DNA from 4 places in the Streptococcus sp. FDAARGOS_192 genome. Region 1 is predicted to be linked to each of the others. Evidence: predicted binding sites of a transcription regulator. Region 1 holds the regulator's gene; each other region holds the start of a gene.
The links. The regulator Rex, encoded in region 1, represses fermentation and respiration genes when NADH is low (regulators of the CRP and FNR family bind a similar motif). The targets are predictions, from matches to a motif close to TTGTGAANTANTTCACAA.

Region 1 (8,248 bases):
GTCAAATAAAAATCAGGATCATCTCGAAAGGCATTAAAAAGTTTCGAGGCAACACGCCTACTTTGGGGTTTGCCATTGGCAATAATAGCTACCTTCATCTCATCCGAAGAGGTCTTCATCTGTGTCATCACTATTTCCTACACTATCCTTCAAAGTTCTATTAATTGGATCAAAGAGCAACTGGGCTTCTCTAATATCATCACGTATCTTCCGCATTTCTTCGTCAAGCTCATAAGCCATACGGGCCGTAGTTTCCAAGCGAAGTTTAATCTCCTCAGGAAAATTTCCCTGATATTTGTAATTAAGGGAATGTTCAATGGTGGCCCAAAAGTTCATGGCCAAAGTCCTAATCTGAATCTCTGCAAGAATCTCCTTACGACCATCTATGGTGTCAACGGGATAAGAGATAATAACATGATAAGAGCGATAACCCGAATTTTTACGGTTTCTGATATAGTCTCGCTCTGAAACAATAGTCATATCACTACGATGACGAAGCAAAGCCAAAACCTCATCCACATCATCGACAAATTGGACCATGACTCGGAGACCAGCGATATCCTGCATATCTTGAGCCAAATTTTCAATCGAAAGGCCACGAAGGGCGATTTTCTCCTCAATGGAAGCCACTGACTTCACACGTCCGGTCACAAATTCAATAGGCGAGTGACGATTTTGCTTACGAAATTGTTTACGAATGCCTCGGAGCTTGATTTTGAGCTCACCTACGGCCTGAATATAGGGGTCTAGAAATTCTTCCCAATCCATGGTCAAGATAGGACTCCTCCTTGTCAAAAGCTTTAGTTTTTTATAAAATAAATACAATCTGTTATATTATACCACATTTGAAAGCACAAGGGAGGACACACATGAACCATTTAGAGATAGAGTACAAGACTCTACTCACCAAAGACGAGTACAATCGTTTAGCGATGCTTTTCTCCCATGTGACACCTGTTACGCAAACCAACTACTACATCGACACTCCTCAGAGTGACATGAGAAATAAAAAGTTGTCTTTGCGTATTAGGACACTTCCCACTCATGGTGAGCTGACCTTGAAAATCCCTGAAAAAGTCGGGAACATGGAGTACAACGTTACCATGGATTGTGCGGATGCTAAGGCTTTGACTAAGTCGCTGGACTTTCCTGATTGTCAAATCAAATCCATTCTTTTAGAACGCGGGGTTAAACTAGAGGACCTAACCATCCTCGGACATTTGACCACAACTCGTCGCGAGTACCAGACCAACATCGGCCTCATGGCTCTTGATGTCAATGTCTATGCTGACAAGAAAGATTACGAGCTTGAACTAGAAGTTTCGGATGCTGAGAAAGGTAAAGACGACTTTGATGCCTTTCTTAAAGAAAATAATATTGACTTTAAGTATGCCAAGAGTAAGGTTGCACGCTTTGTAGCTACCCTCAAACGAGACAAAGACTAAAATTTAGACAAGGAGTTGGCTCCTTGTTTTTTTTATTTTAAACACATGTAGCTTCAAATGCCACAAGTATTTAGAACTTCAGAGGGTAATAGATTTCTCTGAAAACGCATACAAAGGCGTTTTATCTAGCAAAGGTTCGGTATTTTTCACTAATATCATACTTTGATGGCTGAAATTTCTGCTTCTTTTTGCTAAAATAGAACTATCTGTAGTTTTATTACAATAGCCCTAACTGGGCTTAGCATCTTATTTTTTTAAAGGAGTCACCATCGTCATGGTACATCAAAAAGCAAACCCACAATTGAAATTGTTCTCGCTCAGCTCAAACCCAGAAATTGCTGAAAAAATTGCTGAGGCTACTGGATTGCCACTTGGTAAAGTATCTTCACGTCAATTTTCTGACGGTGAAATCATGATTAACATTGAAGAGTCTGTTCGTGGGGACGATATCTATATCATCCAATCTACTAGCAACCCTGTTAACGACCACCTTTGGGAATTGCTCATCATGATTGATGCCTGCAAACGTGCCAGTGCTAACTCTGTCAACGTTGTTATGCCTTACTTTGGTTATGCACGTCAAGACCGTATCGCTGCGTCACGTGAACCAATCACTGCTAAATTGATTGCCAATATGCTAGTTAAAGCTGGTGTCAATCGTCTCTTGACGCTTGACCTTCACGCTGTCCAAGTTCAAGGATTCTTCGATATCCCAGTAGATAACCTCTTCACAATGCCTTTGTTTGCTGAATACTACAACAAAAAAGGATTCACAGGAAGTGATGTTGTCGTTGTTAGCCCTAAAAACTCGGGTGTTAAACGTGCTCGTAGCTTGGCGGACTACCTTGATGCACCAATCGCTATCATTGACTACGCTCAAGATGATTCAGAACGTGAAGAAGGCTACATCATCGGTGAGGTTGAAGGAAAAACAGCAATCTTGGTTGATGATATCCTTAACACTGGTAAAACGTTTGCTGAAGCTGCTAAAATCCTTGAACGTGGTGGCGTTAAAGACATCTATGCAGTAGCTAGTCACGGTCTCTTTGCAGGAGGTGCTGCTGAAGTCCTCAACGCTGCCCCAATTAAAGAAATCTTGGTGACAGATTCAGTTGCAACTAAAGAAAAAGTTCCTACAAACGTTAAATACATTTCAGCAAGTAAGCTAATCGCTAACGCTACTACTCGTATTTTCGAACGTCAACCACTTAGCCCACTCTTTGCTTACACTGCAAACGAGGACTAAGCTATGGTTTATTTGGACAATGCGGCAACAACTCCTTTAAATACTGCTGCTATTTCAGCTATGACACATGTCATGACTGAAACCTTTGGGAATCCATCCAGCCTCCATGCTTACGGTCGACAGGCTTCTAAGGAACTTCGTGAAGCCCGTGAAGAAATGGCCAAACACTTTGGAGTCCCTGCTCGTAAGCTTATTTTCACTTCTGGTGGGACTGAAGGAAACAATACAGCTATCAAAGGTTACGCCCTAGCCAATCAATCTAAAGGTAAGCACCTGATTACAACTGCTATTGAACACCACTCTGTCCTTCACACCATGGCCTACTTGGAAGAGCGTTTTGGTTTTGAAGTAACCTATATTCAACCAGAAAATCAAGTCATTACTGCCCAACAAATCGCTGATGCCTTACGTGACGATACCATTCTGGTTTCTGTTATGTATGCCAATAATGAGACTGGCCAATTACTTCCTATTAAGGAAATTGGTGACTTGCTTGCCAATCACCAAGCTGCCTTCCACGTCGATGCCGTTCAGGTAGCAGGAAAGCTTTCTATTCACCCAGAGGAACTTGGAGCCGATTTTCTCTCTATTAGTGCCCATAAATTCCACGGACCTAAAGGTGTCGGCTTGCTCTATCATAACGATTTGCATTTTGACAACCTACTCCACGGTGGTGAGCAAGAAGAAAAACGCCGTGCCAGTACTGAAAACCTGGTCGGGATTGCAGGTATGACCGCAGCTTACAAACAAGCTAGCGACCACTACCAAGACAATTACCAGCATGTTGAAACGATTCGTCAGGCCTTTCTAGATTCCCTTACCATTCCTTATGAAATCAATGGTGGAGGACCTAGCCTACCTCACGTCATCAACATCAGTTTTCCTGATAAGGAAAACGGCCCTCTCTTAACCTTGTTAGACCTAGCAGGCTTTGCTGTCTCAACAGGTTCTGCTTGTACTGCTGGAACTGTTGATCCAAGTCATGTCATCCAGGCCCTCTATGGCAAGGATTCTGACAAGCTAAAAACAGCCATTCGCATTAGTTTATCAGAGGAAAATACCGCTGAAGAACTCCAGGCCCTAGCAGAAAAACTTAATCAAATCATAGGAGACTAACATGGCATTTGAAAAAAGCATTCATTTGACTGACTGTAAGTACCGTTACACCATCAGTCCTAATGTCAAAAAATTCACTCTACGTGATACGACTTTTGTGCAAAATAAAATCGGAAACTACGAGTTGCACCGCCTTCTCGAAAAAGTGCCTAACTCAGGCGAAGGTTTCCCACTCAAAATCACTATTAACAAAGACTTGACAGGCTTCAAATTGTCTATCACAGACAAATCTGGCCTTCGTAACGTTAATATCTTTAAAAATGAAGATCACCACATCTTGCAAGAGAAATTCTACTTCTTGATGCAGAGTTTGGTTGATCGTAACGTTTTCGAGCAAGAAGAAGTCTAAATTTTTTCTTACTACATAGAAATAGCCTATCCATGTGATAGGTTTTTAATATCGCCTCATCTACACTATTTTGTTGCAATCTTCACAAACTTTTCTTAAAATATAAGAGAATCATACTAATTAAAGAAAGGAAAGCGATCAATGACATTTGAGAAAAACATCCCAAACGCCACTGCCAAACGTCTCTCTCTCTACTATCGTATTTTCAAACGATTCCATCGTGAAAATATCGACAAAGCAAGCTCTAAACAAATTGCTGAAGCGATTGGGATTGACCCTGCTACTGTTCGTCGTGACTTCTCCTATTTTGGTGAACTAGGTCGCCGTGGTTTTGGTTATGACGTAAACAAGCTGATGACATTTTTCGCTGAACTCCTAAATGACAATGCGACTACCAAGGTACTCCTCGTAGGTGTTGGTAATGTCGGGCGTGCCCTCCTCCACTACCGTTTTCAAGAGCGTAACCGCATGCAGCTGGTCATGGCTTTTGATACAGACGATAATGAATTGGTTGGAACTCAAACTGAGGACAAGATTCCTATCTATGGGATTTCCCAGATTAAGGACAAGATTGCCCAAGAAGATATCAAAACAGCCATCCTGACAGTGCCATCAGTTAAGGCCCAGGAGGTGGCTGATCTTTTGGTTGATGCTGGAATTGAAGGCATTCTCTGCTTCTCTCCGGTCAACCTCAATCTTCCACGCCATGTGGTGGTTCAATATGTAGACTTGACTAGCGAACTACAAACCCTACTCTATTTCATGAAAGAAGAAGAAAAATCGAGGAGAAACAATGACTAAACCAATTATCGGAATCACTGCCAATGTAAGGCCTAATCCAGCCCATGAAGACATCAACTGGTCCTATGCCCCATCTGGCTTTGTAGAAGGAGTTCAAAGAGCCGGTGGCCTAGCAATCCTACTACCAGTATCCGATCCTTCGGAAGCCAAGACCTACATCTCCATGATTGATAAGCTTATCCTGATCGGTGGGCAAAACGTTGACCCTAAATTCTACAACGAAGAGAACCATGCCAGTGAAGATGACTTCTTCCTCGAACGAGATATCTTTGAAATGGCACTCATCGAGGAAGCCACTAAGCAGAAGAAACCCATCTTTTCAATCTGTCGCGGTACCCAACTCATGAATGTCGCACTAGGTGGTAGCCTCCATCAAGATATTGAGCATCACTGGCAGGACAAGCCATCTGATTACCTCTACCATGAGATGATTGTTGATGAGAACAGTAAGTTGGCAGAAATCTACGGAAGTGAAACCTCTATCAACTCCTTCCACCATCAAAGTATCAAACACTTGGCCTCTGACCTTCGTGTCATTGCGCGTGATCCTGAGGACAACACAGTCGAAGCTGTTGAGTCAAATAGTCCAGACCTTCGCTTTCTTGGTGTACAGTGGCACCCAGAGCTTCTCCTAGACAAACGTGAAGAAGACCTCAAACTCTTTGAATACGTCGTTAACGAACTTTAAAAGCAACTGAGACTGCACTCAGTTGCTTTTTCTTGTCTTTATTCCATCGGCTCAATCTAAAGCTCAAAATCCTCCCTCTCCTCACGAAAGGAATAATAGGTCGATTTGCCAACAATCAGATGATCAAGCAGACAAATCCCTAAGTCATCACAGGACCGCTTAATCTTTTGAGTAAAATCAATATCATTACGACTAGGATAGGCTTCCCCCGAAGGATGATTGTGAACCACAATCAAAGACGTTGCCATCAGATGACAGGCATAATGTAAAATCTCACGTGGCTCAGCAATCGAACGACGGACCCCACCAATAAAAACCGTCTTTTGCTGAATAATACGGTTCTGCGTATCCAAATAGATAGCCACCAGATGCTCCTGAGGCTTGTCCCCAATATCCAACATCATACGACGAGCCACCTGCTGACTGGACATAATCTGCTCAGAACGAGACAACTCAGCCTTCTCAATCCGCTTAGCCAACTCCACCATAGCCTTGAGCTCAATAGACTTCACACGCCCAATACCAGGAATCTCCTGAAGCTCATTCAAGGACAAACGAGACAAATCCGCCAAACTCGTCATCCCTTTCAAAATACGATTGGCCATAGATAAGACCGACTCAGACTTGGTCCCTGTCCGCAGCACTATCGCCAACAGCTCCTGGTCCGATAAAACCTCTGCTCCCTTCTGCAAGAGTCGCTCACGAGGCAAAAGCCCCGCCTCCTCAGATACAATACTATACATAAGAAAAACCTCCTACTTACCTATTCGTAAGTGGGAGGGGAAGTTAAACAGCTGAAGATTTTTTTAAACCTAACTTCTTTAACAAGGCTTTTCGATATGCTGAAAATTTACTCTTTAAGGTCAGTGGTTCTGCCACCTGTGACATTTCAATAAGATGAATCTTATACCGTTCTGCAAAAGATATTTCCTCTGAAGTAATAATACGATAATCAATTCCTACATCCCAGGCTTTTCGATAGAAAAGATAAGGGAGAGTATTTTCGTCAAAGTCATAGAAAATATGCTCATCCTTTAGAATAATGTTTTCCAGAAAATCTTTTGACAGCCACATAAAACCTTGAAAAACATGAAGCGAATGATTGATTACTTTTTGACATTCGTTAGTTAATTTAACTGTCTGTTCTTGATTTAAGGCACCAATTGCATCGGTCCAATAAAGTTCTTTTGACAAATCAGCAAAAACAAGTCCAACCTCTGGAAAATGATCAAAGATTGATACTACCTTCTCTTCATCTGAAAGCATATCCACTAGAGCATGTCTTGTAGTTTCATCAACAAGTTTGCCCTCATTTCCAAAGTCTTCTGTGTGAAAATGCCCAACAAAGTCATACTCGCTAAGCTGAGATGCCAAGGATACTAAGGCATGGTAATGATTATCAAATCTTTGAGAGACTAGCTGAAATCTATCTTTATCAAAGCTATTTAATAAGGTGTTCTCAACGATATTTTTATCCAAATGGCTTGATAAAGTGAAATAATAAAAGGCAGATAACTTTTTATCAGAGAAAACTTTTAGTCTCTCAAGGTCACTAATATGTACATGGATAGCCGAATGATAGCCTTTCCCACTTACCGAATGAAATGAGGGTTCGATGATTTTTTCATCTAAAATGACTAAGCTATCTGGCGAATGGTAGCTGTTAAGATGGGACTTAATTAGTGCTACTGGATATGCCGATAGCTTAGTAATATAGTCTAAAAGTAGTCTTCCCTTTTTTTCATTGTCAGTAAATGCTTTTAGTTTAATGAACGGTACCTTATGTTCAAGTGTACTTATCGGTCTATAGTAAGAAAAATCAGGGTGAATTAAGTCTTCTGCCTCTGCATCAATAGTATTAAAGACAGCATCATAACGATACCCCGCCTCAAGAAGAACACTAGTAACCCTAGTTTCATAATTATCAATAACATCTTGAACATCGGTAAAAGTCTTTATAGAAGTCCAAAATTGTTGAAAGGTTTCTGAATCGACAACATGTTTTTTGAAAGATATAAAATAACTTTGCAGATGCTCATCGAAATATTTGGTCTTTCTAAAATTCGTCATCCCCCAAAAATCAACATTCTGTCGTTGTTCAAATCCTTCAACTATGTTAGACAAATCCCAAAGAGGACCAAAGCAAGTATCATTCATGAGTGTAACCGAATCGAAGTCTGTTAAATGTTCGAATCCAACATGAGCCATACCATCTCTCCAAGCTGCAAAATCAAAGCCCAGATTCTCTCTCTGGATAACTTCATCTATGCCAAGCTCTTTGAGAGTTAATGTTGCCGATTCCGTTAGTTGACTATTTGAAATCACAATAAGTTTAGAAAAAAGTGGTCGAAGTTGCTCCAATTGGTAGAGCACATGACCACTTAATTCGTCGTACTTATTATAATGAACATACAATAAGAGACGTTTCATTTATTCTTGAATCTCCCATTTTCCATTTCTCTGAACCATACCAGTTGCAGAATCTTTAGCAGACTTATCATCATCTTCAATATCAGTTCGATTCAAGAGAATAACTGGTGAGTTATCTGAATCAGCAAAAGCAATCATCTGATCGTCCTTATCTCGAACAGAAACCTGAAGCT
Region 2 (8,248 bases), 200 kb from region 1:
TCCAATTTAGACAAGTTCACTGAACCATCTTCGTTGAGGTATACCCCTTTGTGAACTGGAGAGTTACCAGTTTGTTTAGAGTAAGCAACGTTAGAAGTGATTGTAAGAAGTGAAACTGTAGCTTCTGCATCTTTGTAGAGTTTGTGGCTACGAAGACGAGTAGTGTAAGCTTCAATCAACCATTCTGCCAATTCGTTTGAACGTGGGTCATCTTCACCCCAACGTGGGTATTCACCGATTGTTTCGTAGTCGTAGATGTAGCCATCTTCGTCACGGATTGGTTTAACTGTAGCGTATTTGATTGCTGACAATGTATCAACAGTATTTGCGAAACCACAGATACCGAATCCCATGTTAGCACGTTGTTTAGTTGGCAAGAAGGCCATTTGAACAGCTTCATAGTTGTACTTATCAGTCATGTAGTGGATGATGTTAAGGGCATCTACGTAAGTGTCAGTCAACCAGTCAAGAGATTTTTCGAAGTTAGCTTTAACAGTGTCAAAGTCAAGAACTTCATCACGGATTGGATCGATATCAAATACTTTGTAGTCTTTATGAACATCGTCGTAACCACCGTTCAAACCAGTAAGAAGGGCTTTAAGTACGTTAACACGAGCACCGAAGTATTGGATGTTGTGACGTTGTTCTTCGTTTTCTGGGTCAAGTGGTGATACACAACATGAGATACAGCTCATTTCACCGTATCCGTCTTTAGCCATAGTAGTTACACCTTCGTATTGGATAGAAGAGTGTTTGTGGCTCATGTGCATACAGTAGCGACGGAATGAGTAAGGCAATTTGTCAGTCCAAAGAACTGTCAAGTTTGGTTCTGGAGAGTTACCGATGTTATCAAGAGTGTTCAAGAAACGGTAGTCCATCTTAGTAACACGGTGACGTCCGTCAGCACCCATACCAGCCATAGAAGTTGTGATGAATGTTGGGTCACCTGAGTACAATTGGTCGTAAGCTTTTGTACGAGCAAACTTAACTGTACGAAGTTTCATAACGAAATCATCAACGAATTCTTGGATTTCTGATTCAGTGTAAGTACCACGAGCAAGGTCACGTTCTGCGTATACGTCAAGGACGATTGGCACACGACCAAGTGAAGTAGCGGCACCGTTGATTACACGACATACTGCCATGAAAGCAATGTTTGTCCATTGGATAGCTTCTTTAGTATCGAAGGCTGGACGACGAACATCTACACCATAAAGGTCACCAAGGCGAACAACGTCTTGAAGTGCTTGGTATTGAAGGTTAACTTCTTCACGAAGACGGATAGTTTCTTCGTCGATTTCTTTGATAGCATTCCAGTCGTTAACTTTTTCTTGCATCAAGTAGTCAGCACCGTAGAGGGCAAGACGAGCGTAAACCCCGATGATACGTCCACGTGAGTAAGCATCTGGAAGACCAGTAACTGTGTGAGCGTGACGTGCACGACGGATGTTTGAAGTGTAAGCACGGAAGATACCATCGTTAACTGTAGTCACGTATTTTGTGAAAATTTCGTGTACAGCTGGGTCTGGTTCATAACCGTGTTCTTTCAAAGCAGTTTCCGCCATACGGATACCACCTTTAGGCATGAAGTTCAATTTAAAGAGCTCATCATTTTGGATACCATAGATAAGTTCATCTTCTTTTGAAATGTATCCTGCGTCAATGTCAGCGATTGAAGTTGGACGAGTATCCATTGGGAAGCGTCCTTCAGCTTCATAGCCTGCTTTAGTTTCATCTACGATTTTTTTAATTTTTAGAGAGCGTTCAGTTGGTCCTGCAAGGAAGCTTTCGTCACCATCATAAGGTGTGTAGTTTGCTTGAACGAAACGTGAAACGCTAGCTTTTTCTTTCCAGTCAGTTCCTTTAAAGCCTTCCCACGCTTTTTCAAAAACATCTGTGTTGGTTTTAACCGTTGCCATAGTTTGAATCTCCTATAATTCTAGTAACAAAATTATCTGTTACATTCTCTAGAAGTATTCTATCACACAGTAACCGCTTACACAACTTTAAAACTGTGTTTTTAGAGACATTCTTTTATAATACAGTTTTGAAAACGACAAATCTGTATTATAAATTTCTGTTTTTTGGTAGATTTTGGTATCATAAGGGGAGAATGCTTTGTAGTCCCAAAGTTTTATGTGAAAAGCTTTACAATGAGATAAATCTGAGAAAGGAGGCAGGGAGCCATGTTAGAGTTTCCTCTAATAAATGATACCAGTCGGAAAATCATCCATATTGACATGGACGCCTTTTTTGCTCAGGTCGAGATGAGGGATGACCCCAGTCTTAAGGACAAACCGGTTATTATCGGTCACGATCCTAGAAAAACAGGGGGTCGTGGTGTGGTATCAACCTGTAATTACGAGGCTAGAAAATATGGTGTCCATTCGGCCATGTCTTCTAAGGAAGCCTATGAACGTTGTCCTAATGCTGTCTTTATCTCAGGAAATTATAGTCATTACAGAGAGGTAGGAATGCAGATTCGTGAGATTTTTAAACGCTATACCGACTTGGTAGAGCCTATGTCTATCGACGAAGCCTATCTTGATGTGACGATAAATAAACTTGGTATCAAATCGGCGGTTAAGATAGCCAAACTTATCCAGTATGATATTTGGCAGGAACTTCACCTGACTTGTTCAGCAGGCGTTTCCTACAATAAATTTATCGCCAAACTAGCCTCTGATTTTCAAAAGCCTGCTGGTTTGACGGTGGTGCTTCCAGAGGAGGCTCAGGAATTTTTGGAAAAGCTACCTATTGAAAAGTTTCATGGGGTAGGTAAAAAGTCAGTTGAACGTCTTCATGACATGGAAATATACACCGGTGCCGATCTTCTGAAGATTCCTGAGATGACGCTGATTGATCGTTTTGGACGCTTCGGATTTGATCTCTTTCGTAAGGCTAGAGGGATTTCCAATAGTCCTGTTAGGCCCAATCGCGTCCGTAAATCTATCGGAAGTGAGCGAACCTATGGCAAACTTCTTTATAATGAAGATGATATCAAGGCTGAGTTGACTAAGAATGCTAGACGGGTGGCTGAAAGTGCTCAGAAAACTAAAAAAGTCGGTCGAATTATTGTCATCAAGGTCCGTTATTCGGATTTCTCAACCTTAACCAAGCGTATGACCTTGGACAAATCGACCCAGGATTTCGACACCATCGAAAGGATTGCTCACACCATTTTCGACCAGCTGGAGGAAAATAGCAGTGGTGTTCGTCTCTTAGGTGTTACCCTGACAGGTTTGGAAGACCAAGAGGGCAGGCAGTTAGATTTGGATGATTTGGAGTCATGATTTAAAAACAATATAATAGGTAGAGTTTTGCTTCATACCCTGAAAAGTGACCTTGAAGAATCATCAGACCTATGCTATCTTAAATAGTAACCAATAGAAATGAGGGAATAATCTTAATGAAAAAACTGTTTACTTACTTAGGACTCGTCCTAGCAGCTTGTCTGATTCTCGTAGCCTGTGCGTCAAACAAGCCAGCGGAAAAGAAAAAGGCCACACCAACACCGACAGAACGTGCCAAGGCTGATGCGACGATTTTGATTGACACCATGCTTGGAAAATCAAGTAACGGTTTTTCAAAACTCTACGGAGAAAATTACGAAACATGGACTGAAACGAATGTCTTTGAAAAACAGGTTGCAGACACTATTGAAGAGAAGGGGTATACACCGGAAGAAAAGTATACGTTTAAATACATTGAAGGCTATGATGCCAAGACACCAACTCAAGTACTTTCTAAGTTCCTTAAGGTTCGTCGTAATATGATTGGTAAGATTCAGGACTATAAGCTGAAGGATGTCAAAGTTAAGGGAAATGATGCGACAGTTACCTTTACTTCACGTTCTGTGAGTGCCTATGGAGCTGCAGCTGCTGTTCGTACTCTCCTTATGAGTCTCTATGACAACGACATTGACAAGTTGAAACAATGGAATCAAGCTGATAACAACGATGTGGAAAAAGGTAAAGCCAAAGATCTCACAACGAAATTCCTTTATGGTGAAAACTTTAACGGAGATTTGACACAATTTAAGGATATTGATAAAGAAATGGCCTATACACCTTTGACCGGTGCTGATGATCTAGAAAAGACCTTCAAGCTAACCAAAGATGATGGAGGCAACTGGACTATTTCTATAGAAGATTATAAAGAGCTTGCCGAAGCTTTGGTCGATCATGATGAATCAGGAAGCAGAGCTGTTTACGCTGAACGCATCCATAAGAATTTATCAGATTATCAACCTGAAGACAGTAGCGATTCAAGCAGTAAGTCATCAAGTAAGGAAAAATAGAGTTTTATTGCATTTGATGTTAAACATGTACGGAAAGCTTTTTTGGGCGAGAAGAGTTGTCACACCAGTGGCAGCTCTTTTCTTATTGTTCGTTGTATCGATTCCCCTATAACCTTTATCTATCACCTCTTAGGATTTTATTATTAGACGAGTTTGTAGGAAGATGATAAACTGTTATCACTAACTATTAATGAAAGTATCGAGGATTATAGATATGAAAAAATGGCTTGCAGGTTTAGGGATTCTTGGCTTGTCGGTTTTGACTTTGGCTGCTTGTGGGAACAAGAGTGACAGTAAGGCATCTGGTGAAAAGCAGACGATTACTGTTGCGACAGACTCTGATACGGCGCCTTTCACTTTCAAAAAAGGCGACGACTTCAAGGGTTATGATATTGATTTGGTCAAGGCTATTTTCAAGGATTCGGACAAGTATGAGGTCAAGTTTGTGACGACACCTTTTGATTCCATCTTGACAGGGGTGGATTCTGGACGTTATCAGATTGCGGCTAACGACTTCAACTACAATGAAGAACGTGCGCAGAAATATGGTTTCTCAGATCCGATTTCACGTTCTAACTATGCCATCACTAGTGCTGAGGGTACCAAGTATACTAGCCTAGATGATTTGTCTGGTAAGACAACAGAGGTGCTTCCTGGCTCTAACTATGCTCAGTTGCTTGAAAATTGGAACCATGCCAATGCGGACAAGACACCAATTACTATCAACTATGCTTCTAGCTCAACTGGTCTTTCAACACGTATTCAACACATTCAAGAAGGAAAAATTGATTTTATCCTTTACGATGCCATTTCATCTGAGTACATTGTCAAAGATCAAGGCTATAAGCTAGCTGTAAACAAGATTAAAGACGATATCGGTATGAAGACTGATGGTCTTGAATATCTTCTATTCTCAAATGATAAGCAAGGTAAGGAACTCAAGACCTTTGTCAATAAACGTATCAAAGAGCTTAAGAAGGATGGAACCCTTGCAAAACTCAGCAAGGAATACTTCGGTGGCGATTACGTCAGTGATTTGAAATAAGACTGTTAAAAGTTGAGACTGCTGTCCCAGCTTTGGATTTAACACAAAGCTTTCTTTTGAGGCTTTCCTGAGGTGATGACGGACGTCAGCGACCTTCGTCGAAGCTCCATGACTAAGTTTTGAGCCTAAGGTCTCAAAACTTCCGAACACCTGAAACTTTAAAGTTTCAGGTGTTTTTCTCACGCCGGAAAGCCTCGGTTTATGCTCACTTTGTTCGTAAAATAAGGAATGAGTTCAAATCTTTTTGGTCTTAACAAGGTATTATTATCAGTGATACGATTTTCTTATCACTATGATAAGAAAAGACTATTTCACAGACTTTCTGAGTCGTGCTAAAATGAATACTATAAAATTATGATAAGATATTTGAACGGTTAGCACTAGGCTAACCTACTTTTTTAGAAAGAAAGGGCGACATTGTGAAAAAGAGTATAGAAGCATTTAATCGGTCACCTTGGTATCTCCAAGTTATCATTGGTTTGGTTGGTTTGGCAGTAGCAGTTGCTTTAGCCATTCCCCTGTCTTGGCTAGTAGAAATTCTTTGGGGCTATGTTTTGCAACTGGTTACGATTGTCTTCAAGTGGATCTCATCTTGGATGCCAGCTGGTAAGCTCTTCTCATGGAAGGCAGTCTTTGATGCTGTTCCTAAGATTGTGGAACGCTTGCCTTTGACTTTGGGATTGACCATTGCAGGTGCTTTCTTCGGTTTGATTTTGGCCCTTGTCTTTGCGGTCGTTAAGATCAATCGAGTACGTATCCTTTATCCAATTCAAGCAGTTTTTGTGAGCTTCTTGCGTGGGACACCAATCCTTGTACAACTCATGTTGACTTACTATGGTATTCCACTCTTCCTTCGTTATTTGAATGGTGAATTTGGTTTGGATTGGAATATTAATGAGATTCCACCAGCTATTTTCGCCATTACAGCCTTTGCCTTTAACGAAGCAGCCTACATGAGTGAAACCATTCGTGCAGCGATTCAGGCTGTTGATGCTGGGGAAATCGAAGCTGCCCGTTCTCTTGGGATGACATCAGCACAGGTTTACCGTCGTGTCATTATCCCAAATGCGGCAGTTATTGCAACTCCAAGTTTGATTAACAGTTTGATTGGTTTGACTAAGGGAACATCACTTGCCTTTAGTGCTGGTATCGTCGAAATGTATGCACAGGCTCAAATCTTGGGTGGTGCCGACTACCGTTACTTTGAACGTTATATCTCAGTTGCCCTTGTATACTGGGTAATCTCAATCTTGATTGAGTACATTGGTCGTTCAGTTGAAAATCACATGGCCATTAAGGCGCCTGAAGTGACTGACATTTCTGGAATTGGAGGTGACCGCTAATGATTAGTATCAAAAATTTGACCAAGGAATTTTCAGGTCAAAAGGTTCTCGATGGTATTGATATCGACATTGAAAAGGGTGAAGTTGTAGCTCTTGTTGGTGCCTCTGGTGCAGGGAAATCAACAATTCTTCGCAGCTTAAACTATTTGGAACAACCTGATTCTGGTACCATTATCATTGATGATTTCAAGGTAGATTTTGAAACAATTACCAAAGAACAAATCCTTACTCTTCGTCGTAAGTTGGCCATGGTGTTCCAACAGTTCAACCTCTTTGAACGTCGTACAGCCTTGGATAATGTTAAGGAAGGTCTTAAGATTGTTAAGAAACTTTCTGACGAAGAAGCTACCAAGATTGCCAAAGAAGAGCTCGCTAAGGTTGGGCTTTCTAATCGTGAAAATCACTACCCACGTCACTTGTCGGGTGGTCAAAAACAACGTGTGGCCTTGGCCCGTGCCCTTGCAATGAAGCCTGATGTGCTCTTGCTTGACGAACCAACATCTGCTCTTGACCCTGAGTTGGTTGGTGAGGTTGAAAAATCAATCGCTGATGCGGCTAAGTCAGGTCAAACCATGATTTTGGTCAGTCACGACATGAACTTTGTTTATCAAGTGGCTGACAAGGTGCTCTTCCTTGAAAAAGGTCGTATCCTTGAACAGGGAACACCTGATGAAATCTTTAACCATCCAAAAGAAGAACGAACAAAAGAATTTTTCGCTTCTTATTCAAAACAATATCTTTAAGATGGGATTTTTGTTACAATAGAAAAGGTAGTGGGAGTGGACGATACTTTAGTCCATAGTCAAAGTCCCACAAGGATGATTAGGAACTTTTGAATGTTTCAAAGGCGACTAAGTGTCCAATCAGAGACTGCATCGTGCAGTTATTACTAGTCGAATTTAGAGGTTGGAGAATGTTATCTCAGCCTTTTCTATTTCTCACTTTAGGATGATTTATGTTATTAAATATTTTTAAATTTTACCTCTTAGGCCTTGTGATTGCTTTCTTTGTGTGCTTGGTGATTGGTGCCATTTGGCTTGGATGGCGTGCTTTACGTCGTGCGGACAAAACTGTGAAGGAGCGTCAAGGTGCCCTCTATGATGCTATTATGATGTCGATGGTTTCGATTCCCGTTTTGGCATTTGCTTTTATGGCGATTCTTATCGTGCTGAATGCATAATTCTAGCTTTGTTGGCACATTAGGTGTAAGATATCTCTACAAGAAAATCATATAAGGAGTTACTCATGTACGATACAATTGTTATTGGAGCTGGTCCTGCGGGGATGACTGCAGCACTCTATGCAGCACGTGCCAACCTTAAAGTGGCAACTTTGGAGCAAGGTGCTCCTGGTGGACAGATGAATAATACGTCTGATATTGAAAATTACCCTGGTTTTGAAAGTATTTCTGGTCCAGAATTGTCAATGAAGATGTTCGAACCTTTGGAAAAATTGGGCGTTGAAAATCTTTATGGTATCGTGTCTGGTATCGAAGACAAGGGTGACTATAAAGTTGTCAAAACTGGTGATGAAGAGTACCAAACCAAGACAGTTATCATT
Region 3 (8,248 bases), 460 kb from region 1:
GCTTGACTAGCAGTTACTTTATTATTTTCGTCACGTGTTGATTGGTATACAAGTGTCATGGTAAATCCTCTTTTTAGATAGTGTGTGGCTCTATTGTAGCATAATTGTCAGAATATTTCTACACGTATTGTGACTTGTGAGAAAATCATTCGGATATCACCTTATTCTCTTCCCTCAACGACATGAAAAAATCCGGAATAGCGATTCCGGATGTCATTTTAAAATTTATCTTTGGTGTCATTCTTAGTTGAGAAAGTAATATCTTTTGATTTACCATCACCACTAAGCGTTACTTTCTTGTCTTTTTTAGTAACTTTTAGCTCTTGACCTTTTTTAACATTGAGACCATCGATATCAACATCTTTGTTGACAGAAGTAACAGTCATCTTATGCCCCAAGCGACTAACCTTCCCTTTGAAAAGGGTTGTTGTTGTTTCGCCTGTCTTCGAATCATACTTTTGACCATTATCTTTCGCAGCTTTTTCAAGAGCTTCATCAAGTTCTTTTTCTATGGTTTCCTCACTATAATAGTTTTCAAAGGAATCTCCATAGAAGGCTTTAAATAAATCTCCAAAGGCTGAGAAGGACTTCTGAACCCTCTCACGATAGTCCTTGATATAGGTTTTCTTATCAAAAGTATAGCTAGCAGTCACCTTGGCATTGCTACCCTTTACTTTCATGGTTACAGCAGTATCTTTAAAGTACTTTTCAAGCTCCTTACTATCCAAGTCTGTCAAACTTTCAGACATGCTTGAGCTATACTCTCTACCTAGAGAACTACTGTACCATTTGCCATCAATATTACCTGTCACATAACGGTAAGTCATAAAGCCACCGATACATAAGAAGACAAGGACTACTGCTGACAAAACTGAGACTAGGATGCGTTTTTTCTTTTTGGGATCCATTGGTTTTTTAGGAGCCAAATTTGCCATAGCTGCTTGTCCTTCTGGAAAAGGAACTGTAGAAGGTGCAGTTGCTGTTACTACTGGTGCCGTTTCAGTTGGTAGAGGACTAGTACTTGTCTCGACGATTTCTGCCTCAACCTTAATAGGTTCAGTAGTAACTGTATCTTCAGTTTTAGCCGGTGCTTCATTAACAAACTCCCCAGCTTTCAAAGCATCCGCCATTTCCTGAACACTCGGCTTACGTCCGTTTACCGTTTCAAAATAGTCCAACCATTCTGCTCTTGTCATTTATCTTCCCCTTTAATTTCCTTTTTTATTTATTTTTTGTAAAGCTAATGTCACCAAATTCACTGTGTGCCTTGATAGTAAAACCTTCATTGTTAGGCGTATAATCTAAGACATCACCTTTTTTAAAAGCATCTGAATCTCCAGCCTTATCCACAGTGATTGTTTGCTCCCAACGGTTAATATCACCCGCGAAAGCAGTTGTTGTGACACGACCGGTTTTGGCATCATAGGTATAACTCTTTGGAAGTTCTTTCTTCACTGTCTCATCAAACTGTTTATAGTAGTCTTTTTCTGACAATGAATAACTATCAAAAACCTCCGAGAACTCCTCACCGTACTGACCTTTCAATTCAGTAACTCTACTTTTGTAAGCCTGATAAAGACCTTTACGATTGTAAACAAAGCTCACTTTTAAGTGAGCCTTATTGTCAGTAATGCTCATTGCTGTATTGATATCGGTGATAAGATCTTGACCTTGTGGTAAAGCATTACTAACTTTATTCTTAGTAGTAGCAGTGTCTTTCAGAGTGGCTAACATTTTCTCACTAAAGGTTGGGCTTGTCCAATCGCCCTCAATGCTTGCAGCTCGATAACGGTATCCCATCACGAGACAAACAATCAAAAGTATGGTGAGTATCGCTGCAATCACACCTGATACCATCCCCACAATATTCTTCGAGGTTACTGGCTCCTTTGATTCTTTTACTTGTTGACTAGGATTGAATTGAACACTCACCATCCTATCAGCATTAAACTCTTTAAACTTATTAGTCGCTCTATTCCCTGCTGTAGAAGCCATTGGTGGCCTCAATTCATGAGGCTTGAGAGGATGTGCTGTTTCACCCAAACTAAGCCCTTCTTCTTTTGTCATAGGAATCTCCTTATCTTGCTGTAAGGTTATTATAACAATTCTTAAAGCGTTTTTCTATCTTATTCGGGAAAGTCCTTTATTTTTAATTTGGATAAACACTCTAATATAGAGGATTTCTAGCAAAAAAAGTAGCCCTTATAGAGCTACTTTTGTCTATCGCTTACCCTTTGTAATCAAAGGCAATTTCGATAATTTCTTTCAATTCTGAAATAAGTGGTTCTTTCGGATTAGCTGTTGTACATTGGTCTTCATAAGCGTGTTCGGCCAAAGTATAGGCAGTGTCTTGAAGAAGTTTCTTAGTGACACCTTGTCCCTTCCAGTTCATGTCAATACCAACGGCAACACCCAATTCGTATACTTTTTGTGCCAAAACTTCAACCAATTCAGCATCTGATTGTTTGTCAGTACCCCATCCCATGAAACGAGCGATATCTGCGTAATCTTTGTCTGCACGGAAGTAGTCATATTTAGGGAACATAGCGTGTTTTTGAGGATCACGACCATTGTAACGGATAACGTGAGGCATCAAAATCGCATTAGTACGTCCGTGTGGAATGTCAAACATAGGGCCAACCTTGTGAGCGAGTGAGTGGTTGATACCAAGGAAGGCGTTGGCAAAGGCCATACCAGCCATTGTTGATGCATTATGCATTTTTTCACGTGATTCTTCATCACCAAAGCGGTAAGAATGTTCGAGATTTTCAAAAACAAGTTTAATCGCTTGAAGTGAAAGTCCACGTGTATAGTCGCTAGCCATGACTGATACATAAGATTCAATGGCGTGAGTCAAAACGTCCATACCTGTATCAGCTGTAACGCTAGCAGGCACACTCATAACCAAAGCAGGGTCAACGATAGCAATGTCCGGAGTCAAAGCATAATCTGCCAATGGGTACTTGATATGAGTTTCACTATCAGTGATAACCGCGAATGACGTTACCTCTGAACCCGTACCTGAAGTTGTTGGGATACAGATAAATGTTGTCTTCTGAGCGTAAGGAATCTTGTAAGTACGTTTACGGATATCCAAGAATTTTTGTTTAGCGCCGAAGAAGCTTACATCTGGGTGTTCAAAGAACATCCACATAGCCTTAGCAGCATCCATTGCAGAACCACCACCAAGAGCGATGATAACATCTGGTTGGAAGTCTACAAAGCGTTCCAAACCTTTGTAAACCGTATTCGTAGATGGGTTTGGCTCAACATCTGAGAAAACATCTACTGCTAGTCTGTGGCGGTTAAGTTCCAATTGGCGTTTAACCAAGTCAGCGTAACCAAACTGAACCATACCAGGGTCACAAACCAACATCACGCGCTCAGCTTCAATGTGACGCAAGTAAGTTATTGAATCTTTTTCGAAGAAGATTTTTGGTGGGACGCGAAACCATTGCATGTTATTGCGACGCTTTGACAATGTTTTGACATTCAAGAGATCAAATGAGCTAACATTGTGTGACACTGAGTTATGACCGTGTGAACCACAACCAAGAGTCAATGATGGAATCATGTTATTGTAGATATTACCGATACCACCTTCAGCTGATGGGCTATTTACCAAGACACGGCAGGCTTTCATGCGGATACCATATTGGAGTTGGAGCTCTTCATTTTCAGTGTGGATAACAGCTGTGTGTCCAAGACCACCCAAATTGAGCATGCCTTCTGCTTTTTTGAAACCATCTTCAACGCCGTCAGATTTGATAAGAGCAAGTACTGGAGACAATTTTTCCAAGGCAAGTGGGTGTTCCATTGTTGCATCTGGAATTTCTGCCAAAAGCAATTTTGTACCTGCAGGAACTTTAAGACCAGCTTTTTCAGCAATTTCAATAGCTGAGTGACCTACAATGGCACCATTTACAGCTGTACGCGCTTCATTAAGAACGACTTTTTCCAATTTAGCAATGTCAGCTTTTTTAGAAATGATGACACATTGATGTGCTTCAAATTCAGCCTTAACTTCGTCATAGATAGCTGCATCAACGATAGCTGCTTGTTCAGAAGCACAAATCATACCATTATCAAAAGTCTTTGAAACGATGATATCGTTGACAGCACGTTTAACCTTAGCATCAGCAGCAATATAAGATGGGACGTTTCCGGCTCCTACACCAAGCGCTGGTTTACCAGTTGAATAAGCAGCCTTAACCATACCAGGTCCACCAGTCGCAAGTACTGTGGCGATCTTAGGATGGTTCATCAAAAGACCAGTTGCTTCGATAGATGGCTCTTCAATCCACTGGATGCAGTCCTTAGGTGCACCTGCTTCAATAGCTGCATCACGGACGATACGAGCTGCCTCTGCAGATGATTTCTGAGCTGATGGGTGGAAGGCAAAAATGATAGAGTTACGTGTCTTAAGAGCAATAAGTGCTTTGAAAATGGTTGTTGAAGTTGGGTTAGTTGTTGGTGTAACCCCACAGATAACACCGACCGGCTCAGCAATAGAAACCAAGCCTTGTTCTTTATCTTCAGCAATAACGCCTACAGTTTTGTCATATTTAATACTATTCCAAATGTATTCAGAAGCATACATGTTCTTGATGGCTTTATCTTCATAAATACCGCGCCCTGTTTCATCAACGGCCAATTTAGCCAAATACATGTGTTTATCTAGGGCAGCAATCGCAGCTTGGTGAACAATATGGTCCACTTGCTCCTGCGTAAAGTTAGCCATAGCATCAAGGGCTTCAACACCCTTTGTTGCCAATTCATCAATTACTGTTTGAACATCTTTAGTTTGTTTAGTCATATGAAACTCCTTTGAATACTTGTTAAAAACTTCACAAGCTTTAACACAAGTATATTATAGCGTTTTCTAGTCGTTATGTAAACCCTTACAACGACAAAAATAAAGAAATCCATCCATTTTTGGACAGATTTCATCATTATTACCAAATAATCACACGATCTTCTGGGGCACGCCACATGCCATCGCCTTCTTTGACATCAAATTCCTTGTGGAATTCGTCGAAGTTGCTCACGATAACATTGGTGCGCCATTTAGCTGGAGCATGCACATCCACGCTAGCTAACATTTGCATGTATTCTTCACGTGCTTTCATACGCCAGATTGTCGCAAAATTAACAAAGAACTCACGAACTGAAAAATCCTTATCTCGTTTAGCGGCCTCTAAGGCACAGGCTACACCACCGAGGTCAGCAACATTCTCAGAAACAGTCAATTTACCATTGACCTTGGCACCATAAGAGTCCAAGCCCTCAAACTGATCCACAATCTTGTCAGTACGTTCCTTAAAGGCTGCATAGTCTTCTTCAGTCCACCAGTTCTTAAGACTACCATTCTCATCAAAGGAAGCTCCGTTTGTATCAAAGGCATGGGAAATCTCGTGAGCAATGACAGCACCAATACCACCGTAGTTGGCTGATGACGATTGGTGAAGGTCATAGAAAGGTGCTTGAAGGATAGCTGCTGGGAAAACAATTTGGTTCTGCTGTGGATCATAGTAAGCATTAACCATGTGGGCAGGCATATGCCACTCACTACGATCAACAGGTTGATTCCACTTGCTCCAACTATGTGCAACTGAAATTTCGACTAACTTCTGTGCATTCTCAACAAGTGACAAGTTCTCATCAATAATCTTCTTATCATATGTCTCAGGTAGTTTTTCTGGATAACCGATATGAGGTGTGATGACATTGAGTTTCGTAATAGCCTTTTCACGTGTCTCAGGAGCCAACCAATCTGCTGTTTGAAGGCGTGATTTATAAACATCAATCATAGTTGCCACCTTCGCTTCAACATCTGCTTTTGCTTCTGGAGAGAATTTTTCACCTGCATACCAAAGTCCAAGAGCCTGATTGTAAGGTCCTTGTGCCAAATAGTAGGCTCCTTTTTTCTTGTCCCAGGCTTGTGGTGTTCCTGAAAGCGCACGACCATATTTTCCAAATAGAACACGAAGTTCGTCTGTCAAATAGGCATTCCAAATTGTCGTAGCATCGATAAGTAGGCTCGCCTTAAGTAGCTCCCAATTATCTTCTGAATAATATTCTGCCGCAAATTCTGTCCAGAAGCGCTCTTCAGGAACGATAACTTTATCAGGAACTTGTCCCAAGATTTCTGTGAAGATGTTATCAAGTGGGAGTTCCGGTGCTAGCTTGGTAAAGTCTTCCCAATCATATGGGTGGTAGAGTTCCACATACTCGGAAGATTCTTCACTCGAAAGGACATACTTAGCCAACTTAGCATCAAGGGCGATAACCTTGTCCAAGATATCTTTGATTTCTTCAGCTGTAAAGCCATATTTCTCAAGGAGTTCTTCTTCCATTTCACGCCAAATTCCTAAAAGCTCCTTGCCCTTCTCATTATCCTCAGTGTAATAGGTTGTATCAGGTAAAATAATACTTGGCGCTGCTGCCCAGAGGACATTTAATTGAGCATTCATAAAGTCTGGAGATACACCGAATGGGAACGCATTAGGTTTACCAGACATCTCGTACTCAGCAATTTTCGAAGCAAATTCTGAGAATGAGGAAAGCTTCTTGTATTCTTCAATCCAAGGTTTAACAGGCTCGATACCCAATGCCTCACGTTTGTCAAAGTCCGCAGCCATACGGTGAAACTTAATGAAGTTTTGTAGAATAGCATTGTCTGGAATATTCTCTCCTGCCAACCACTGATCCGTCGTTTCAAGCATAAGGTCTTCAATTTCATCTGCTAAATCTGAGAAACCACCTGTACGTGGCTTATCATCGGGAATCACTGCTGTTTTTTCCCACTCACCATTAATCGCATGGTAAAAATCATCTTGTAAGCGTGTCATTACACTTCCTCCATCAACATTAAAAGTGCTTTCATTATAACAAAATTCCCCAGCAAAAGCATTTACTGAGGAAAGTTTGGCTTATTTTACTAAGATTGCTAGGGTTTGATAAGGCTTAAAACTTACCTTTTCAGCAAGCTCTGCATCGTCATAGTTTGACAAGAGCACGCACCCTGACTGGTATTCTGCTGGAATCTCCACTTCAGCTTCGCTTCCATAGAAATTATTGAGTACCAAGAGTTTTTGACCGTCTAAATGACGCTCAAAGGCGTAGACTTCTTGACTATCTTCAAGTGCTGGCTGATAGCTGCCTTCTGAAATAATTGGCATTTCTTTACGCAAGCGAATCAATTCTTTATAGAATTTAAAGATTGGTCCGTCGATTTCATTTTCAACGTTGATGTCTTTGTAAGATTTACCAGCTTTCAACCATGGAGTGCCTGTTGAAAAACCTGCATTTTCAGAAGCATCCCATTGCATTGGTGTACGAGAATTATCGCGTGATTTGGCTTGGATAATCTTAAAGGCTTGCTCCGGTGACTTGCCTTGATCCAAAAGCATCTGGTAGGCATTGATGGATTCGACATCCACATAATCTGCCATCGAATCATAGTCTGGATCAATCATGCCAATCTCTTCGCCCATGTAGATATACGGAGTTCCACGTGACAAGTGAATGCTAGCTGCTAGCATGGTCGCTCCTTCATTACGGAAGTTCTTGATATCTACAAAGCGATTCAAGGCACGAGGTTGGTCATGGTTATTCCAGAAAAGGGCACTCCAACCACCACGTTCACTCATTTCCTTGCCCCAAGTATGATAGAGACGTTTGAGCTCTTCAAAATCAAATGGAGTAATGGTCCATTTTTGACCATCTTCATAGTCGACTTTAAGATGATGGAAGTTAAAGGCCATAGACAACTCGTGGCGCTCCGGTGCTGAATAGAGAACACAGTTATCAATCGTTGTCGATGACATCTCTCCAACTGTCATAAAACTATCGTCAGCGCCAAAAGTCGCTTCATTCATCATGTGAAGATAGTCATGGACAATAGGTTTATCTGTATAAGCTGGTTTCCCTTCATTTTCAGGGCAATCCACCAAGACTTCATCTTTCCCAATCAAATTAATCACATCGAAACGGAAGCCTTTGACGCCCTTGTCCCGCCAGAAGTTGACCACCTTAAACAACTCCTTACGGACATTGGGATTACGCCAATTGAGGTCTGCCTGTGTTTCATCAAAGAGGTGAAGATAGTATTTCCCTGTATCTCCAAAAGGAGCCCAGGCAGAACCACCAAATTTAGATAACCAATCGGTTGGTTGGTCCTGAATGAAGAAGAAATCTTGGTAATACTTATCCCCAGCCAATGCTTTTTGGAACCACTCATGCTCCG
Region 4 (8,248 bases), 950 kb from region 1:
TTGATAATGTGTCATATTGTTTCCTCCTTCTATAGAGAGCTTTATAAAAAACAAATATTATTGACAGATATACAGATTTGAAAAAATGAGAATGGCTGTGCTAAACCTATCCATCGACCTTAGGATCTTAAAACCAGTCTTGCAACTTCCTGAACCAACTCAGAAATTGTTGGATGTGCAAAAATTGTCTTATCAAGCTGATCAAGTGTTCCTTCAGCATCTTTCAAGACAATCAAGGATTGTAGAATATCAGTTGCATGTGGACCAACGATAACGGCACCTAATAGTAGGTGATAGCGTTTTTCGGAGACAATTTTAACAAAACCTTTTGCTGAATTAGACGCAATGGCTCGACCATTATAAACATAAGGAAGTTGACCAACTGATATATCATATCCTTGTTGTACCGCCTCCTCTTCTGACAAGCCAAAGGAAGCAATCTCCGGCGTTGTAAAGAGCGACCGTGGAACACTTGAATTATCAACCGGTTCCTCAGCCTGACGACAAATGGCTCGAACAGCTTTGATTCCCTCGCTACTAGCAACATGAGCTAACATATATCCAGGAATCAAATCCCCAATCGCATAAACACCTGATTGAGATGACTCGTAATAACTATCTACCTTAATAAAGCCTTTTTCGGTCAGCTCCAAGCCCATCATTTGGGCTAACTCAATATTTGGCTTACGCCCTGTTGCTACAAGTAAGTTATCATAAGAGTAGGACTTCCCATCTGCTAAAATTACAGCATTTTCTTTAACCCTATCTATGCTAACTCCCTCCAGAATAGTAATTCCAAGTTGTTCCATCTTTTCTCTAATAATGGAACGTGCTTCGTCATCTTCAGTTGCTAAAATTGTTGGTGCAACCTCTATCACTGTCACATCCACACCAAGTGGAGCCATGGCAAAAGCTAACTCAACGGAAATAATACCTCCACCAATGATAACCAAACGTTGAGGAAGTTCCTTTAAGTTGAAAAAGCTATCTGTTGTCAAATAGTTAACATCGTTAATACCAGGAATAGGAGGAATAAATGGATGACTCCCCGTCGCCAAAATAACAGACTTACCTGAGACTCTTTCACCATTAACTTGGAAGGTTTTATCAGAAATATAAGCTGCCTCACCTTCAATATAGGTGATACCTAATTGTTTAAAACTTGATTGAATACCAGACTGTAGTGTTGCTACGACTTGATCTTTGCGAGCAACAAGTTTTTGAAAATCAAGATTATCATTTAAAACGGTCACTCCATACTGAGAGGCTTCTTTAGCAGCTAATAGCCAATGGGCATGTTCAAGATAGGCTTTAGATGGGATACAGCCAACGTTCAAACAGGTGCCACCTATGGAGTTTTTCTCAATGACAGTTACCTTTTTACCTAAACGGGCAGCTTCTTCAGCAGCAACATAACCACCAGGACCTGCCCCTATAATGAGAATATCACATTGACTCAAAACAATACTCCTTTCTAGAATGGAAGTCGGCTGTTAGCCGAACCACTTCAAGTAGGACAAAAACTCGGAGATATTTGAAAGCGCTTTCTATGCTTCAATTATAAAACTAATACTTATGAAAATCAAGTAATTCACTGAAAATGTGATGTTTTGGTGGTGAAAACATTCACAAGTGATGCAAACGTTTGCCATTCTCTAATCTGGATGATGTTAGCACTTATACTTTGCTGATTTGTATAAAAACTAGAAAAATACAAATCTCCCCCAATCATTAAATAATTCTTCAAAATGTTATAAAAAACACTCTAGCCTCTATAGCTTGGATAAAACTATAGAAATTAGAGTGCTTTTACTATTAGAAAGAATATGTATATGGAGTTAAAAAGGAATTTGAATTAATCTAAAGAAAGTTGATTTTTCAACTGAATAATATTATAAGAATATCGATTTGTAGTTATTTTGAAAGTAATCTTATAAGTGAGTAATTAGGAGTAGAATATGACAACTCTATTTTTTTGTAGAGTAGCTTTTGTAGCTTTTATGTGAAAAATCAATTGACTATTTAATTATTTATCGTCCTTTTTAATCATATTTTTCACACCTTCGATAGCTCCTTCAACAGCATCTTTGGCATCTTCGGCAACTTCTTTCACTTTTGAGACTGCTTTTTCAGCAGCACCCTCTTTTTCTGTTTTTTTATCACCAGTTACTTTTCCGAAACCTTCTTTAATAGCGCCTTTAGCTTGGTTAAGTTTTTCTTCTACTGACATAATTTTATCCTCCTTTGGACATAAAGATTTTTAAATATGAACGCTCTTAAACAATACATTCAAATTTTTAAGTATAACAAGATAAGTTAAATTATAGCTTTTGTGTTGAAGTCGAGTCATAAACAGCTTGAACACCCTCACTAATGTTATCTTTATTTGCTGATAAACCATTAGCTAGTCCATGTTTACCACTTTTTTAATTTATCGGCACTAAGTTTGAGTTGATTGGAGTCTTCCTGTCGAAATATTGAAAATTATTCTTTTTTTCCTAAGAAAAATGATACTACTGCAACAACAATAACTGCCCCTAAAATTGATGGAACTAAGGCCATTCCAGCTAGTCTAGGCCCCCAAGAACCGAAGAGTGACTGTCCAACAGATGAACCAATTAAACCTGCAAAGATATTGGCAATTATTCCCATGGAACCTCCCTTTTTAGTGATTCCACCAGCAATAAAACCTATAAAGCCTCCGACAATAATAGCCCAAAGCATAATGTCTCCCCCTTTCTAAATAGAGGAAAGTTAGATTGTTTGGAAAATCAAACCATCTAAAGAGTTACATTTTAGCTAAAACATTTTTTATATTAATCTTAACAATCATAAGATTAATGTTAGTATATACCTGTTAATAACAGTATAAGTTAATCAAATTGATAAGTCAATGAAAATGTTTGCGCTTACACAAAAATAGACATAAAAACCATCATCGACCTTTGCAATCGCTTGCATAGTTTTACAATTTCACTTATCTCATTTTTTTATTAAAAATCTACAAATACTTCTACTATTATTAGGCCTTCCTCTAAATGGATTGATTTATGAATAAAAAGTTTGATTAAACTGGTACATTCATATGATTGATTAGCATTTTAGTCACAAAATAAAATAGCCCTAAGACGTTCGAGTGACGAAAGTAAAAATAAAATGTATAATTGAGACATGTAAACCCTTACACATTTTTCTTTAAATAGTAAGTATCTAACAAAATAGTATAAATAATACACCAAACACTCCATCACTTTCAGTAGGAGTTTAAAATTAATATGGAGTAGTGAATTGATTACAAATTGAAAGTAGAATATAAAACACGCCCACGTAAAGAAGTTACAATAATAATGACCAATGATTTAGATACGTCGTCAAAGAGTGAGCTTAAAAAGTTGACTATAGTAACAAAAAGGGAGTACTGTTATGGAAAAAGTTTTGAAGGATGGTAAACTTTATTCTCTCATAGAATTTAGGGACAAAATCTATGAGGATTTAGATTTATCAAAAAGTGACTTAACCACTTTATTGTGTGCGATATTGATTGCATCTATTGGTTTGAATATGAATTCTATTCCAACAATTATAGGGGCAATGTTGATTTCTCCATTGATGACACCTATCCTTGGAGTAGGTTTTGCGTTAGCAATATTAGATACAAAACTTCTCAAAAAATCGTTTAAAGTTCTTTTTATTCAAGTTGCAGTAAGCCTCTTAGCCTCTACACTTTATTTTTTAATTTCGCCCATTTCTTATGCAAGTACGGAAATTATTGCTAGAACTTCGCCCACAATTTGGGACGTTGTAATAGCATTCGTCGGTGGATTAGCCGGCATTATTGGAGCACGAAAGAAAGAAGCTAATAACATTGTTCCTGGTGTCGCCATTGCAACTGCTCTTATGCCACCTGTTTGTACCGTGGGGTATTCTATTGCCACAGGAAATCTTGAGTATATGATAGGGGCGTCATATTTGTTCTCCATTAACTGCAGTTTTATTATGATTGCTACATATATTGGCACTAATGTGATGATGGTTAATAATCCTTATGTTAAACATAATCGTGAAGCCTCTAAAATGCGAAAAATATTAATTCTAGTCTCGCTTGTTCTTATTATTCCAAGTTTAGCTTCTGCAACTACCTTAGTTAGAGATACGCTAATCAATGAGTCTATCAATAATTATCTATCTGATCAATTTGAAAACCATACTATTTTGAAAAAGAAATATAGTAAAGAAAACAATACACTAAAGCTAACTATTTCAGGTAAGTATCTTTCAGAAGCTGAGTTACAAAGTATCATTAACAAACAAAATGAATATGGTTTGAAAAATATCTCGATTCAGGTTTCACAATTAACAAATGATAGATTAACTGAAAAAGAATTAGTCGACTACATCATTCAATATAAAAACGATGATGATCTTCAACAAATAGAAAAGGATAAGTAAAAAGAATCCCCAAATAACAACAAGTAATGTGAGATATTAATTTGATAAGCATAAGAAACCGTTGAAAAGTATTGTCACTAGTAGTCCATAGGAGAAAATATCAATGAAAAAAGTAATGATAATTATTAATCCAACTTCTGGAGGAGAAACAGCATTAGATTATAAAGAGAGCTTGGAGAATAAGGCTAAAGAGTATTTTGATTATGTTGAAACTAAGATTACGCAAAAAGCCAAAGATGCAACTCAATTTGCTGAAAAAGCCTCTAAAGAAAAATATGATGCAGTAATTGTTTTTGGTGGAGACGGTACTGTAAATGAGGTTATTTCAGGGATTGCTGAAAAAAATCACATTCCAAAACTTGGGATTATTCCTGGTGGAACTGGTAATTTAATCACTAAGCTATTAGAAATCAACCAAAATATTGATCAAGCGATTGAAGAACTTGATTTCAATTTTACTAAAACCATTGATGTTGGAAAAGCTAATCAAAATTATTTTGGCTATATTTTTAGTGTTGGATCTTTACCAGAAGCTATTCATAACGTTGATATTGAAGATAAAACAAAGTACGGTATCTTTGCATATGCAATCAATACGATGAAGTCCGTTGTGGAAGACGATGTATTTAATATTCGTATTGAAAGCGAAAATGGCAATTATGAAGGTGAAGCTAGTCAGGTCTTAGTTCTTCTATCTAATTACTATGCAGACAAAAAACTATTTGATGAAAATACAGATGGATATGGAAATATCTTGATTTTAAAAGATGCATCCATCATTTCTAAATTATCGACTATCCCAGATTTGTTAAAAGGGGATCTAGTAGGTAACGATAATATCGAATATATCAAAGCGCGTAATATTAGGATTTCTTCAGAGGTTGAGTTAGAGTCAGATGTTGATGGAGACAAATCGGATAATCTTCCAGTAGATATAAAAATACTAGGGAACCATATCGAAGTATTCTCAGGCACCAAAGTATAGTTTTTTCCCTTCTACTTCTCCAACAAAAAAGTTTTAAATGATATAAGTTACTGCATCAGCAACAATAATAGTCCTGTCCTTTTTGAAGTTAGGATATAAGTCAAAGGTAAATAAATTACCTTTAATATACAGAGTTAAGGCGTCTTTTGATTCATGTCTAAAAACTTTTCGGAAGCATCAACTGTTATGGTAGTTTTCGAGCATAACAAAAAGTAGTGAAGAGATTCCATCGTCGGAATTTTCTTCACTACTTTTTTAGTCTGTCTAGTGCTCTTTCTTACACCATGTTAAAACTAAAGCTTCCACTGCTCAATCAACCAATCCGAAAAAGCGTCATATCTTTTTTGGAGATGGTCATGATGTCCGTAGGGGTCAAATGCTGAATAAGTAGACACGCTCTGTTTTTTGATAAGTTCATGCACTTCTTTGGCATAACTAGGAGCTTTGGCCAATCTATTCTTATGATTAGCCCCCTCGGTCAAACCGTTACGTAAATAGACCGAGCAAGACTTATTGATGGGCTGGTGGGCTTTGCAGTAAGCTACAAAATTTGGATACCAGAAGGATCCACAAATGGAGAAGATCAAAGGCATCTTATCACTGCTATAAAGACTGGAAATAGCAGCCAAACCACCCAGCGAATAGCCTCCGTAAGCCATGCGACTTTCATCCAGTCGAAACTCTTGTGCGATGCTTTTGAAAATATGGCCAAATAGATGGTCATGATAGCTGGCTAGCTTACCGCCAAAATCAGGGCTTCCAGGTCTCAGAGCCTGAGCCTGCCAAGGCGTAAAATCATCCAAGCGATTCTGAGGTTCAAGCCCAACCAGGATAACAGAATCTGCGATTTTTCCCAGATACTCAAGCTGCCCATCGTTCAAAAAAACAACTGGATAAGCCTTCTTGAAATCATAAGACTCAGGAAGGGCAACCGTAACCTGAATGTCATGGCAGACAAAGTCTTTATTTATTAACAAAGTCATTAACCTTTTCAAGAGAATCAATCACAGATGGACCGTAATCCATAAGCTCATCATAAGAAATAGTCATGATTTTCTTGTTTTTAACGGCTGGAACATTTTCAAGAACAGCGTTCTTTTCCATCTTGTCTGTTGCTTCCTTGTCCATGGCCTTATTACGGTCACTGGTTACATAGATAATCAATTCTGGTTCCATTGACACGAGATTTTCCAGAGTCAAATCTGATGTTCCTGTCGCAACATTGGTATAACCAAGCTGATTGAGCATGCTTTCTTGAAGGGCAGATTTGTAAGTTCCAAAGGTCTCATCGTTGTAGGCACACATGATAAGAGCCTTCTTCAAGTCTTTGTCAGAAGACTTGTTTTTCTTTTTAACAGCGTCGATACGCTTTTGAAGTTGTCCCGCATACTTGTCTGCCTTGTCTTGGACGTTGAAAATGTCACCAATATTTTTAACATCTTCGATGATATTATTCAAATCTTGTTTGGTTGTTGAGACAGAAGCTTTTTGGGTATAAACAGGAATGTCGTTGCTGTTCCATGTGCTGATGGTTCCCATTGACTTGTCTGAGAACATCATATTACGACCAATAAGAGCATCTGGTCCGTAAGCCAAGATGGCTTCTTGAGAAATTGTTTTCTTATCACCGATATGTGGGATTGAAGCAATGTCATCCTTATATTTATCGGTTACTTCATTGTCAGGGTTAAGCATACCGACAATTTTGTCTTTCAAACCAAGCTCAATCAAGATTTCAGTTGATGAAAGGTTATTGGTGATAACCTTTTCTGGTGCCTTTTTGAAGACTTGATCTAGCTCAGTTCCTTTATCGTCATAAGTTTTGACAGTCAAAGGATACTGGGTTTCTGACTTGGTCTTTTTCACCGTTTCTTTTGCTGATGATGACGATGATGTGCTGTTTTTATATGTAGAACTGCATGCTGTCAATGTGAGGACTGCTGCAGCGATTAATGCGATACGAAATGTTTTCTTGTTCATAAGGCCTTCCTTTCCTAGGCTTATAAATACTGAATCATTGCCTGCTGGTCATCCGTCCAGGTAATACGACTCTGAACATCATAAACCGCCTGCAAGGATTGTGGGGTTACGGCATCCCTTGGGACACCTTGGGCAACAATCTCACCCCCTTTCATTAAGTAGATATAATCTGAAAAACGACAGGCCAATTGAATATCGTGGAGAACTGCAAGAACATTAATGCCGAGTTCCTTGACCAAGGCCAACATCTCCAACTGATACTTTATGTCCAAATGATTGGTAGGCTCATCCAATAAAAGGAGTTTGGGTTCCTGAGCCAAGGCACGCGCTAGGATGACTCTTTGTTTTTCGCCACCTGATAGGGACGAATAATAGCGTGTCTTCTTTTCAGACATGCCAACCTTGTCTAGGGCATCCTGAACGAGCAAGTGGTCCCGCTCCGATTCTTTTTGCAGAAAGGAAAGATGGGGCGTTCGGCCAAGCATGACAATTTCTTCCACCGTACAATCAAACTGAAGGGTGTTAAACTGTGTCACAACGGCCATTTCTTTTGCAGTTTCCTTTAGACTTATCTGATCTAGGGATTTCCCATCAAGAAAAATCTGACCGCTATCTGGTTTCAACTGGCGGTAAATGGTTTTGAGCAAGGTTGATTTCCCACTTCCATTTGGTCCCAGTATGGTCTGGAATTGCCCACCTTCAACCTCTAGAGAGACACCGTTTAGGATTTTTTTCTCTCCAATCGAATAATGAATATCCTGACACTTTACATCCATAAGTCTAAACCACCTTCCTACGATTTCTAGTCACAATATAAATAAAGAAAGGTGCGCC

Region 2: the regulator Rex is predicted to act here: its motif matches at 2,137-2,154, upstream of pflB (formate C-acetyltransferase).
Region 3: the regulator Rex is predicted to act here: its motif matches at 4,836-4,853, upstream of adhE (bifunctional acetaldehyde-CoA/alcohol dehydrogenase).
Region 4: the regulator Rex is predicted to act here: its motif matches at 1,615-1,632, upstream of lpdA (dihydrolipoyl dehydrogenase).

Annotation. Positions count from the first base shown of each region.
Region 1 covers NZ_CP020431.2:1,248,858-1,257,105, forward strand. Annotated here, with positions in the region: gene A6J31_RS06430 (NAD kinase) at 1-128, opposite strand, end outside; gene A6J31_RS06435 (GTP pyrophosphokinase family protein) at 100-774, opposite strand; gene A6J31_RS06440 (CYTH domain-containing protein) at 870-1,445, shown strand; gene A6J31_RS06445 (ribose-phosphate diphosphokinase) at 1,720-2,691, shown strand; gene A6J31_RS06450 (cysteine desulfurase family protein) at 2,695-3,807, shown strand; gene A6J31_RS06455 (DUF1831 domain-containing protein) at 3,809-4,156, shown strand; gene A6J31_RS06460 (redox-sensing transcriptional repressor Rex) at 4,298-4,957, shown strand; gene A6J31_RS06465 (gamma-glutamyl-gamma-aminobutyrate hydrolase family protein) at 4,950-5,645, shown strand; gene radC (RadC family protein) at 5,702-6,388, opposite strand; gene A6J31_RS06475 (rhamnan synthesis F family protein) at 6,432-8,075, opposite strand; gene A6J31_RS06480 (polysaccharide ABC transporter ATP-binding protein) at 8,076-8,248, opposite strand, start outside.
Region 2 covers NZ_CP020431.2:1,449,934-1,458,181, reverse strand. Annotated here, with positions in the region: gene pflB (formate C-acetyltransferase) at 1-1,919, opposite strand, end outside; gene dinB (DNA polymerase IV) at 2,187-3,293, shown strand; gene A6J31_RS07470 (peptidase) at 3,410-4,300, shown strand; gene A6J31_RS07465 (transporter substrate-binding domain-containing protein) at 4,515-5,345, shown strand; gene A6J31_RS07460 (amino acid ABC transporter permease) at 5,942-6,688, shown strand; gene A6J31_RS07455 (amino acid ABC transporter ATP-binding protein) at 6,688-7,431, shown strand; gene A6J31_RS07450 (DUF4059 family protein) at 7,644-7,868, shown strand; gene trxB (thioredoxin-disulfide reductase) at 7,934-8,248, shown strand, end outside.
Region 3 covers NZ_CP020431.2:1,711,245-1,719,492, forward strand. Annotated here, with positions in the region: gene thrC (threonine synthase) at 1-59, opposite strand, end outside; gene A6J31_RS08755 (hypothetical protein) at 219-1,196, opposite strand; gene A6J31_RS08760 (hypothetical protein) at 1,222-2,067, opposite strand; gene adhE (bifunctional acetaldehyde-CoA/alcohol dehydrogenase) at 2,228-4,816, opposite strand; gene A6J31_RS08770 (M13 family metallopeptidase) at 4,956-6,851, opposite strand; gene treC (alpha,alpha-phosphotrehalase) at 6,933-8,248, opposite strand, start outside.
Region 4 covers NZ_CP020431.2:300,583-308,830, reverse strand. Annotated here, with positions in the region: gene A6J31_RS02605 (thiamine pyrophosphate-dependent dehydrogenase E1 component subunit alpha) at 1-15, opposite strand, end outside; gene lpdA (dihydrolipoyl dehydrogenase) at 120-1,460, opposite strand; gene A6J31_RS02595 (CsbD family protein) at 2,027-2,230, opposite strand; gene A6J31_RS02590 (GlsB/YeaQ/YmgE family stress response membrane protein) at 2,485-2,724, opposite strand; gene A6J31_RS02585 (DUF389 domain-containing protein) at 3,424-4,449, shown strand; gene A6J31_RS02580 (diacylglycerol/lipid kinase family protein) at 4,553-5,434, shown strand; gene A6J31_RS02575 (alpha/beta hydrolase-fold protein) at 5,728-6,417, opposite strand; gene A6J31_RS02570 (ABC transporter substrate-binding protein) at 6,398-7,414, opposite strand; gene A6J31_RS02565 (ABC transporter ATP-binding protein) at 7,435-8,190, opposite strand; gene A6J31_RS02560 (FecCD family ABC transporter permease) at 8,195-8,248, opposite strand, start outside.